2 linked regions of the Limnospira fusiformis SAG 85.79 genome follow. The protein of the gene in region 1 interacts with the protein of each later gene in a pairwise test. Links are inferred from orthologs where the notes say so. Each region holds a gene or a part of one and is shown in the gene's direction. Other genes may lie near its edges.

Region 1 (4,360 bases):
ACTGCGATTCCTTCAGAATTTGATCGGGTTTGCGCCTGGTCGGAATACTCCTATATTATTGTTTCTGTGATCGGGGGTCAGGCTACTGACTTACTCAACTGGTGTTTAGATACTAACCATCAGTTTCAAGCTGAAGAATTGATATATAGGGATTAGTGGTTGAGATGCTTCATGGTTTTATGCAGATGCTGTAAAATGGCGATCGCTATCAAGACACTTAGGGCTAATCCTAACCAAAATTGGCTAATAATTTCCTGGGTTTGATCAAGGGCTAATCCCCCAAGAGGGGGGCCGATTAAATAACCGATCGCCCAACATTGAGAATTAATAGCTAAATAAATTCCTCGCAGGGAGTCCGGGGCCAGATTAGCCGCTAAGGACGAGGCGGCGGGGCTATAAGTAACTGTAGCGATCGCTAAAATTCCTAATCCCAGAATAGCTAAGGTTAAAGTTCCGGTTTTTACTATTCCCATTAACCCCGTAATTAAAAATCCTATGCCCCATAGTATAGCTGATACAATTAGGGCATGGGGGCGACTGAGAGGATTAAGAATGCGGGACATGGGGAGTAAAAGTAAGATGGCGATCGCTGTGTGTCCGGCAAACAGGGCGCTAATGGTGATGCTGGAAAATTCGGCTTTCACAAAGTTGTTAAGATATAGGGGAATGGTGCTATGAATTTGCGACATATAGAAGGTAAATAAAATATTGACTGCTGCATAAATTAATAGGGTGCGATCGCTTAAAGCCACCATCCAACTATTAGAAGATGCAGCGGATTCGGTATCTGTTGATATAATAGGGGATTGGTAAGTTTCCGCTATCGCTAGATAAATCACTATAAAAAAGATGAGGAAAGACAATCCATCTAGCACAAATAACAGTCGATAAGCCCCCGTTGTGGCAATCACTACCCCACCCATGATAATGCCGACCTGTAAGCCGATATTATCCCCCAAACGAGTGATAGCATAGGCTTCGTTGCGGGTCTTTCCCGTGGTTAAATCAGCTACTATGGTTTCTGTGGCTGGCCAGTAAAGTCCGATACCTAATCCTAACAATAAATTCCCTAGAATTAACATCATAAAATTGGTGGTAAATGCTAGGACAAAAGATGAGAGGGCAGAAATTATCGCCGATACCAATAATGTCCAGCGCCGACCGAAGCGAGGAGAGTCACAACAAGACCCCCCGAAGACTCTCCCAATTACCCCGGAAATTTGGGCGCTTCCTAGCGCTATTCCTACGGCGGTTGAGGATAAACCTACCTGATTAACAAAGAAAATTGGCGCGTAAAATAGGGTAAATCCTGTTCCCGTTTGGGACAGTAGACGACCAACTGCTAAAATCCACACTTGTCGTGACAGTTGAGGTAGCCAAGACCAAAAGCGATTTGTACTCAAAACTATTGCCTTAATGCTATTTTGTATGTTGGCGATCGTAGCAAATTACAGTCAAACCGTGAATAGCTATCTCAACCAGAGTGAGTTTATTCGTTAGCCGGGGTTAATTTATGATAATTTGAGGAAAAATAGACTATGATTGGTTATTTAAATGGCACTGTAGCTGGTATTTATAAAAAGACGGGAAATAGAGTCTTTTTATGGCTTGATGTTAATGGAGTTGGTTATGAGTTGCAAATTTTACCCAGGATGCAGAATTTAGATGCTAAAATAGGCGAAAATTTACAGGTATTTACTCATCTACATATCCGGGATGATCTGATGGTTTTGTATGGGTTTAGCAGTATGGCGGAACGAGATCTATTTCGTCAATTAGTGAGTGTTAGTGGTATTGGTATGCAATTGGCGATCGCCCTTTTAGATACCCTCGCATTACCGGATTTAGTCCAAGCAATTGTGGGCGGAAATACCGGGATTTTAACTAAAACTCCGGGAGTGGGAAAAAAAACAGCCGAACGGATTACCCTAGAATTAAAAACCAAGTTATCAGAGTGGCGAAAACAAGCAGGACTTCCTACAGTTTCCACATCTAATTTAAGTGCAGAAATCCAAGAGGAAGTAGAAATATCTCTGTTGGCTTTAGGTTATACCACTTCCGAAGTTATGCAAGCCTTAAAAGCTATTACATCTCATCCTAATTTATCAGAAAATAATAGTGCAGAAGATTGGATTAAATATGCGATATCGATTTTATAGAGACAAAGCCGACATGGAACCAATCAACAATATAGTCACAATTAGTGTTATTATAAATAGCAGTTAAGATATGATTTGTCTTTGACCTAGCAACTTTCGCCAAACTATGCTAAAACAGTATCAAGTTCTTTAAGACTGTGCGCCGTCGCAGTTTTATTTATGGTAACACCTCGCTTGTTAGAAGATTTACCCCCGGAGTTTGAATCTCTGCGTTCTTTCCTGGTTAGTAATGTGCAACCCTATATTAATCTGGCTTTTAATAAACAGGGTTTTTTAGCCAAAGACCTCAGCAATGATCCCCTGAAGTTGTGGGAAACTAAGGTCGGAGGGTTGCCCTATTTACCCAAGGGAATGGAGTATCCTTGCGATCGTCAAACTGGGGAAATGATGATGTTTTTACTCCAGATTAACTGTGCGGAGGTTCCTTCTCTCCCCGGGTTTAAATTGCCATCTCAGGGTCTATTACAGTTCTATTCTAGTCTCAGTGTCCCCATGTGTGTACTGGGTCCAGAACCACACCGGATTATCTATTTCCCAGAAATTTCTCAAGATGAAAGCACCCTGGTCACAGATTTTAGCTTCACCCTAGATAAGCGTTACAGGGATGAATGGTATCACCATATTTATACAATCGATTTTTCTGTAGGAGAGGATATATTTTGGGATTATTGCTACAATAGTATTCCCGATAAATTGACAGACATTGGCGATAAATTTGACGAATGGTTTTTAGATTATCAGCCAGAAAATCAAGTTGGTATTAACGCTAAAATGGCAGGATTTCCAGAGTTTCATTCCTATGTACCAGAAGTTTTACATAATGCCAAAGGACAATTATTATTAGAATTTAATCATCCTTTTGATTGTTCTGATTATTTCTATTTCTATATTGACGAAGAACAGCTTATTAAAGGAGATTTTGGCGGGGTTAAATCCTATTTTATGAGGGTTTGAAAGCCGTCATAGATTTAAGTGTTTCTAATGTCTGTCAATGATTTAACCCGCATTATTTACAACTGTTCAGGGTCAATCCCCAACTCTCGCAATTTAGCAGCTAGTTTGTCTTTCTGTTGTCGTTCAACTTCTAACTGCTGTTGAGCTTCCGTAGCTGATTCTTCCGGAGTCGGGACTAAAACACCATCAGGACTAAAAAAGCGGAGTTGACGATTTTCTATCCCTAAGAATAGTTGCAGTTGTTCACTCCATAAATGTCCCATATCATTAGGGGTTATCGGTTGATAGGTTCCCTGAATTAACGCAAATCCTTGAAACTCTAAACTCTCCGGGTCAAACCAGAAATATTCCGGAGTGCGAAAAATCTCTTGATAGATTTTCTTTTTCTCCGTGCGGTCAGTCTTAGCTGTGGAACTTGATAATAACTCGACAATGATATTAGGATATTTTCCCCCTTCTTCCCACACTACCCAACTTTTGCGCGATCGCCTTTCCGTATCTAACACCACAAAGAAATCTGGTCCACGAAAATCTGATGATTTTTGCTGATGAGGACTATAATAAATAGTCAGGTTTCCCGCATCAAAATAATCATTTCGGTCTTGCCATAACCAGTCTAGGCATTTAATTAGTAACAAGATTTGTTGTAAGTGTAAATAGCTTGACAATGGCAACTCCTGACTTTCTAAATCTCCGGGTGGAAACTCGATATCTTCCCATTCGGCTGAGGTTTCCAGTGATGCTAACTGTTCCGTAACTGTCATAATTTTTACCTCAATTATCTACAACTGTTCGGGGTCAATTCCTAATTCTCGCAGTTTAGCAGCTAGTTGGTCTTTCTGTTGTCGTTCAATGGCTAACTGATTTTGGACGCTACCCAATTGATTTTGAGTGGTTACTAACTCATTTTGAACACTTCCTAACTGCTGTTGAGCTTCCGTAGCTGATTCTTCCGGAGTTGGTACTAAAACACCATCAGGACTAAAAAAGCGGAGTTGACGATTTTCTATCCCTAAGAATAGTTGCAGTTGTTCACTCCATAAATGTCCCATATCATTGGGAGTTATTGGTTGATAGGTTCCCTGAATTAACGCAAATCCTTGAAACTCTAAACTCTCCGGGTCAAACCAGAAATATTCCGGAGTGCGAAAAATCTCTTGATAGATTTTCTTTTTCTCCGTGCGGTCAGTCTTAGCTGTGGAACTTGATAATAACTCGACAATGATATTAGGATATTTTCCCCCTTC
Region 2 (4,439 bases), 3.6 Mb from region 1 along the record:
TCAGGGAGTGCGTTTACTGGGAGAATTAAAAATTTTAATCGATTGGCTCTTGCTCATAAAAAAATGCGGTTTCGGTTAATGCGGGATGCTGTGGAACCGCCGATAAGGGGAGATGTTGGTCTGCGAGAAATTCAGATACTTGATGCGGTTAACCATGGGGAATATGTGATTATGGATAGGAGCGATCGCATTTGTTTTGAGTGTATATATCAAGCGATTATTGATTGGGAAAATCGCGAGTTTGCTGTAGGGATAACTCTGGAAGATATAGTTGATTTTTTGTCGATGAAACTGCCAGATTATTGGTTGATTAAGTGCCTGAGTTAATGGTAGAATGGGGGAAGCGATCGCCCCACTTCCTGAAAAAATGGTCGGACCAGTGGCGCGGCGGGGGGTGGGTATCAATGACAAACAGCAAGGGGTCTGAATTAGCACGCTATGCGATCGCCCCAATATGAGACAATAGAAAACGGTATACCGGAAACTAGAGAAACAATTGTGAGTCCAACAGCCGTCACAACTGATACAGCCAAAATATCCCAAACCAGCCGTCGCGCCGTTTTTCCCTTTACGGCGATCGTTGGTCAAGAAGAAATGAAATTAGCCCTGCTGCTGAACGTGATTGACCCCAAGATCGGCGGCGTAATGATTATGGGCGATCGAGGTACAGGTAAATCGACCACCATTCGCGCCCTAGCTGACCTGCTACCAGAAATAGAGGTCATAGCCGACGACCCCTTTAACAGTCACCCCAGCGATCCTGAACTGATGAGTGATGGGGTCCGAGAACGCATGAGTTTATCCGAAGCCATCCCGGTGACCCGTCGCAAGGTACAAATGATCGACCTACCCCTAGGGGCGACAGAAGATCGGGTTTGTGGAACCATTGACATTGAAAAAGCGTTGGCTGAAGGGGTAAAAGCCTTTGAACCGGGACTATTAGCCAAAGCCAATAGGGGTATCCTCTACGTTGACGAGGTAAACCTTCTCGACGATCACCTAGTCGATGTCCTACTAGACTCCGCCGCCAGTGGTTGGAATACGGTGGAAAGAGAAGGCATTTCTATCCGCCACCCGGCGCGTTTTGTCCTGGTGGGTTCAGGAAACCCAGAAGAAGGGGAATTGCGACCCCAATTATTAGACCGTTTTGGAATGCACGCGGAAATTCGCACGGTGAAAGAACCTAGTCTGCGAGTCAAAATTGTGGAACAGCGGACAGCCTTTGACCAAAACCCGCCGGAGTTCTTAGGAGAGTATCAACTATCCCAGGAAGAACTACAACGGCGCATAGTAGAAGCCCAAGAGAGACTATCGGGGATTAATATTGATTATGATCTGCGGGTGAAAATCTCTCAGGTCTGCTCAGAATTAGATGTAGATGGACTGCGGGGAGATATTGTCACTAACAGGGCGGCGAAGGCTTTAGCTGCGTTTGAAGGGGCTACAGAGGTCACTGTTGACCATATTGGTCGGGTGATTACTTTGTGTCTGCGCCACCGACTGCGGAAAGATCCATTGGAGTCTATTGATTCTGGAAACAAAGTCCAGAAGGTGTTTCGCCAAGTGTTTGGATTACCCGAACCGGATCAAAATTAGTTAACAACATCACAGGCAACTTTGCCTGTGTTACCGTATCGGGTTATGGTGGTTCGGATTATGGGGTTGGACCCCGGTCTAGCAACTTTGGGGTTTGGGATTATTGAATGTCACACTTGCGAAGAAGCTAGGGGAGGGTCTTTGTTCTCGGTGATGGACTTTGGGGCGATTCAAACTGAGGCTAATCAACCCCTGGGCGATCGCCTACAAACTATTTATGCTGACCTCCATACCCTACTCGAACAATGGCAACCGGATCTTGTCGGTGTCGAAAAATTGTTTTTTTACCGCATGGGAAATACGATCGCAGTTGCTCAAGCTAGGGGGGTTTTGCTGTTGGTTTTGGCTCAACGACACCTTCCTATATTTGAGTTTACCCCGGCTCAGATTAAACAGGCATTAACCGGATATGGTAATGCTAAGAAATATCAGGTGCAAGAGGCAGTAGCCAGGGAGTTAAACTTACAGGCGATACCTCAACCGGATGATGCGGCGGATGCTTTGGCGATCGCTTTGGCGACTTGGTTTGATCATGATCGGGTTTCCGATTCAATTTTAAGCTGATTGATAATCTATGTCTAATCTCATTCTGACTTCTCAAGAAATTGCTCAATTTCGTTCCCAATTGGCTGAATATTCCTCGGCATTACAAGCCTTAGATATGATTGAAGACTGCGAGGGTGATATCGAAGATGCCGCGATTTCTATGGCGATTAATGTCGGTCAATCTCCCACTACATCGGAAAATTGGCTTGATGGTTTAGCCAAGCGCCACCGAGTTACTATCTGTGAACCTAGCTATCAAGAGGATTTATTACAGTCCAATATAGCCCCGATAGTCGCTCATTTAATTTACCAAAATCAATGCCCGCCACTACTGGTCACTCCCGTGGTTATTTATGTGTTAAAAACTGGGGTTGAACAATTTTGTGAGCCTTTAAAATACAAAAAAATTTAACTGATAAATACTGACCGTAGAGCCTTAACCCTACGGTCTTTGGGCGTGTTGGTCTACTGATTGGCGCGGGCATCTTGAACCGCTGCCCAAAATAGTAGCACTGATAGGGGTATACTCAAGGCTAGAATCACCCCTGTGATTAATCCCCCTAATTCCGGTTCCCCAGAGGAAAGTTCAAAAATTGAACCAACGGCGGCGATCGCTGTAATACACGATCCGGCTAATAATAAACCACTTTTTGGCGTTCCAACCATGATCAGTTTTGACCCCACATTATTTAACTTGTTGAGTGTAATCGTGCTATTTAACCGGCTTGACTGCTTTCGGAGAAAACTTATATTTAGCCAATTCCTCATTCAGGGCTAATTGATTGTCAACGCGATCGACAAATAACACCCCCTGTAGGTGATCGATTTCATGTTGAATGGCTCGACAAAGTAACTCCGTAGCCAATATGCTCCGAGGACGGCCGTTTTCATCCTTAAAGGTAACTTCTACCTCTTCTGGGCGGACTACATCCATATAAACCCCTGGAATACTTAAACATCCTTCCTGGAAAGGTGATAACTCGCGGCTTGACTTTTTGATGGTGGGGTTAATCAACACTAGGGGGGGAGTCGCTGCATTATCAGGTTCGCAGTCAATCACGATTACCTGTTTGTGTACCCCTACTTGGGGAGCGGCTAAACCAATACCATCGGCACTATACATGGTTTGTAACATCTCCCGCACCAGTTGCCGAATTTCATCGTCAATGCGCGAAACCCGTTTGGCTGGCTGTCGCAAAACGCGATCGCCCAAATAGTGAATATCCAGGGGGGGTTTTTCTAACTTTTGCTTTTCCACCAGAACTTGAGACGTCATGAAATCCTTACTCGCTTTCGTTAACACTTATTCATATTTGATTTTAGATCGCAATCGGGGTTTGGGAGAGCGATCGCTACATATTGGATCTCAGTATCCTGGCTAAGATTCTCAATCACCCCCAATAATTAAATTTTTGCTAAGTTTTCCTGTATTTGAGCCAAATCGGTTTACGTTTAAGTCTTTTATGGCGATAATTGACTCTGGATCAAAAAATCCACCAGCTTGCGGCTGATGGATAACTCACCTATTCGTAGCATCTCAGTTGTTAATGTATCAGTTCCCGACTATTTTGACATCACCTGACCGGGTGATATTCGGTAACTAGATATCCTCAAAACAGGGGGGATATTCTTGCTCCACCATTTGCTAGGGGGTTTCACAGTGTACCTCCTCCTGTTTTTAGCCTCGTGGGTGAACTTTCACAGCTTGACCTAGAGAGTAGACAATTCAGATTCTGGCTGGAGTCCCCATTGACTGCATCTCTGTAATTCTCCATCCTAGGTAATAAGCTAAAAATCTTCCTCAACTCATTCTCAGGAGATTAAGACATGGCATCTCTCACCTATTTTGCTCACCTAAGACAAAAAAGCGATCTAATCAACAGCCCCACCTGTGCATACCCCAACAACCCATCACCCGTTGAACATAAGCAGCAAAACTCCCTTAACTACGTCCCTAGTAGCCAAGAACTTAAACGGTTTATTGGTTGTAAAGCTGGCGAGGTGATCAAGCAGATGAGGGTTTGGGGTTATCACCAAGTTACCCTCAACATTCCCAAAAACTTGATATCAGTTAAGACAGACCAAGGTTCGATCAATTTCCAGCTTTTGTCCTATGACACGATTATTGCTAATGTCAATTGCGATCGATACTAATTATTTCGAGGACATCTGACGCGCCATATCCCTAAACATATTCATGTTGGGACCGGGACGACGACGGGTCGCTGTGGACTTGGGAAGTAAGTAGTCTGTAGCAAATGTCATACCCTCCGGGGTTTTGTTCATACCACCATTTA

Evidence for each region. The genes of interacting proteins can lie anywhere in the genome.
Region 2: the proteins of ruvA (region 1) and ruvC interact in binary tests that used the Escherichia coli proteins (3 or more experiments, as listed by UniProt). The link is inferred for Limnospira fusiformis SAG 85.79 from one-to-one orthologs.

Annotation. Positions count from the first base shown.
Region 1 is NZ_CP051185.1:2,233,557-2,237,916, reverse strand. Bases 429-3,348 are described here. They hold ruvA (Holliday junction branch migration protein RuvA), read left to right. Parts: upstream 429-1,538; coding sequence 1,539-2,159; downstream 2,160-3,348. Other genes in these bases: HFV01_RS10695 (Uma2 family endonuclease), read right to left, coding at 3,170-3,348; HFV01_RS10700 (DUF1963 domain-containing protein), read left to right, coding at 2,319-3,113; HFV01_RS10710 (MFS transporter), read right to left, coding at 429-1,403. Outside these bases: HFV01_RS10715 (M67 family metallopeptidase), read left to right, coding at 1-156; more of HFV01_RS10710, read right to left, coding at 153-428; more of HFV01_RS10695, read right to left, coding at 3,349-3,877; HFV01_RS10690 (Uma2 family endonuclease), read right to left, coding at 3,896-4,360. UniProt on the Escherichia coli protein: The RuvA-RuvB-RuvC complex processes Holliday junction (HJ) DNA during genetic recombination and DNA repair.
Region 2 is NZ_CP051185.1:5,878,000-5,882,438, forward strand. Bases 402-3,400 are described here. They hold ruvC (crossover junction endodeoxyribonuclease RuvC), read left to right. Parts: upstream 402-1,641; coding sequence 1,642-2,160; downstream 2,161-3,400. Other genes in these bases: bchI (magnesium chelatase ATPase subunit I), read left to right, coding at 439-1,596; HFV01_RS27390 (hypothetical protein), read left to right, coding at 2,171-2,554; HFV01_RS27395 (hypothetical protein), read right to left, coding at 2,608-2,808; def (peptide deformylase), read right to left, coding at 2,855-3,400. In the rest of the region: HFV01_RS27375 (exonuclease domain-containing protein), read left to right, coding at 1-327; more of def, read right to left, coding at 3,401-3,418; HFV01_RS27405 (hypothetical protein), read left to right, coding at 3,970-4,296; HFV01_RS27410 (hypothetical protein), read right to left, coding at 4,297-4,439.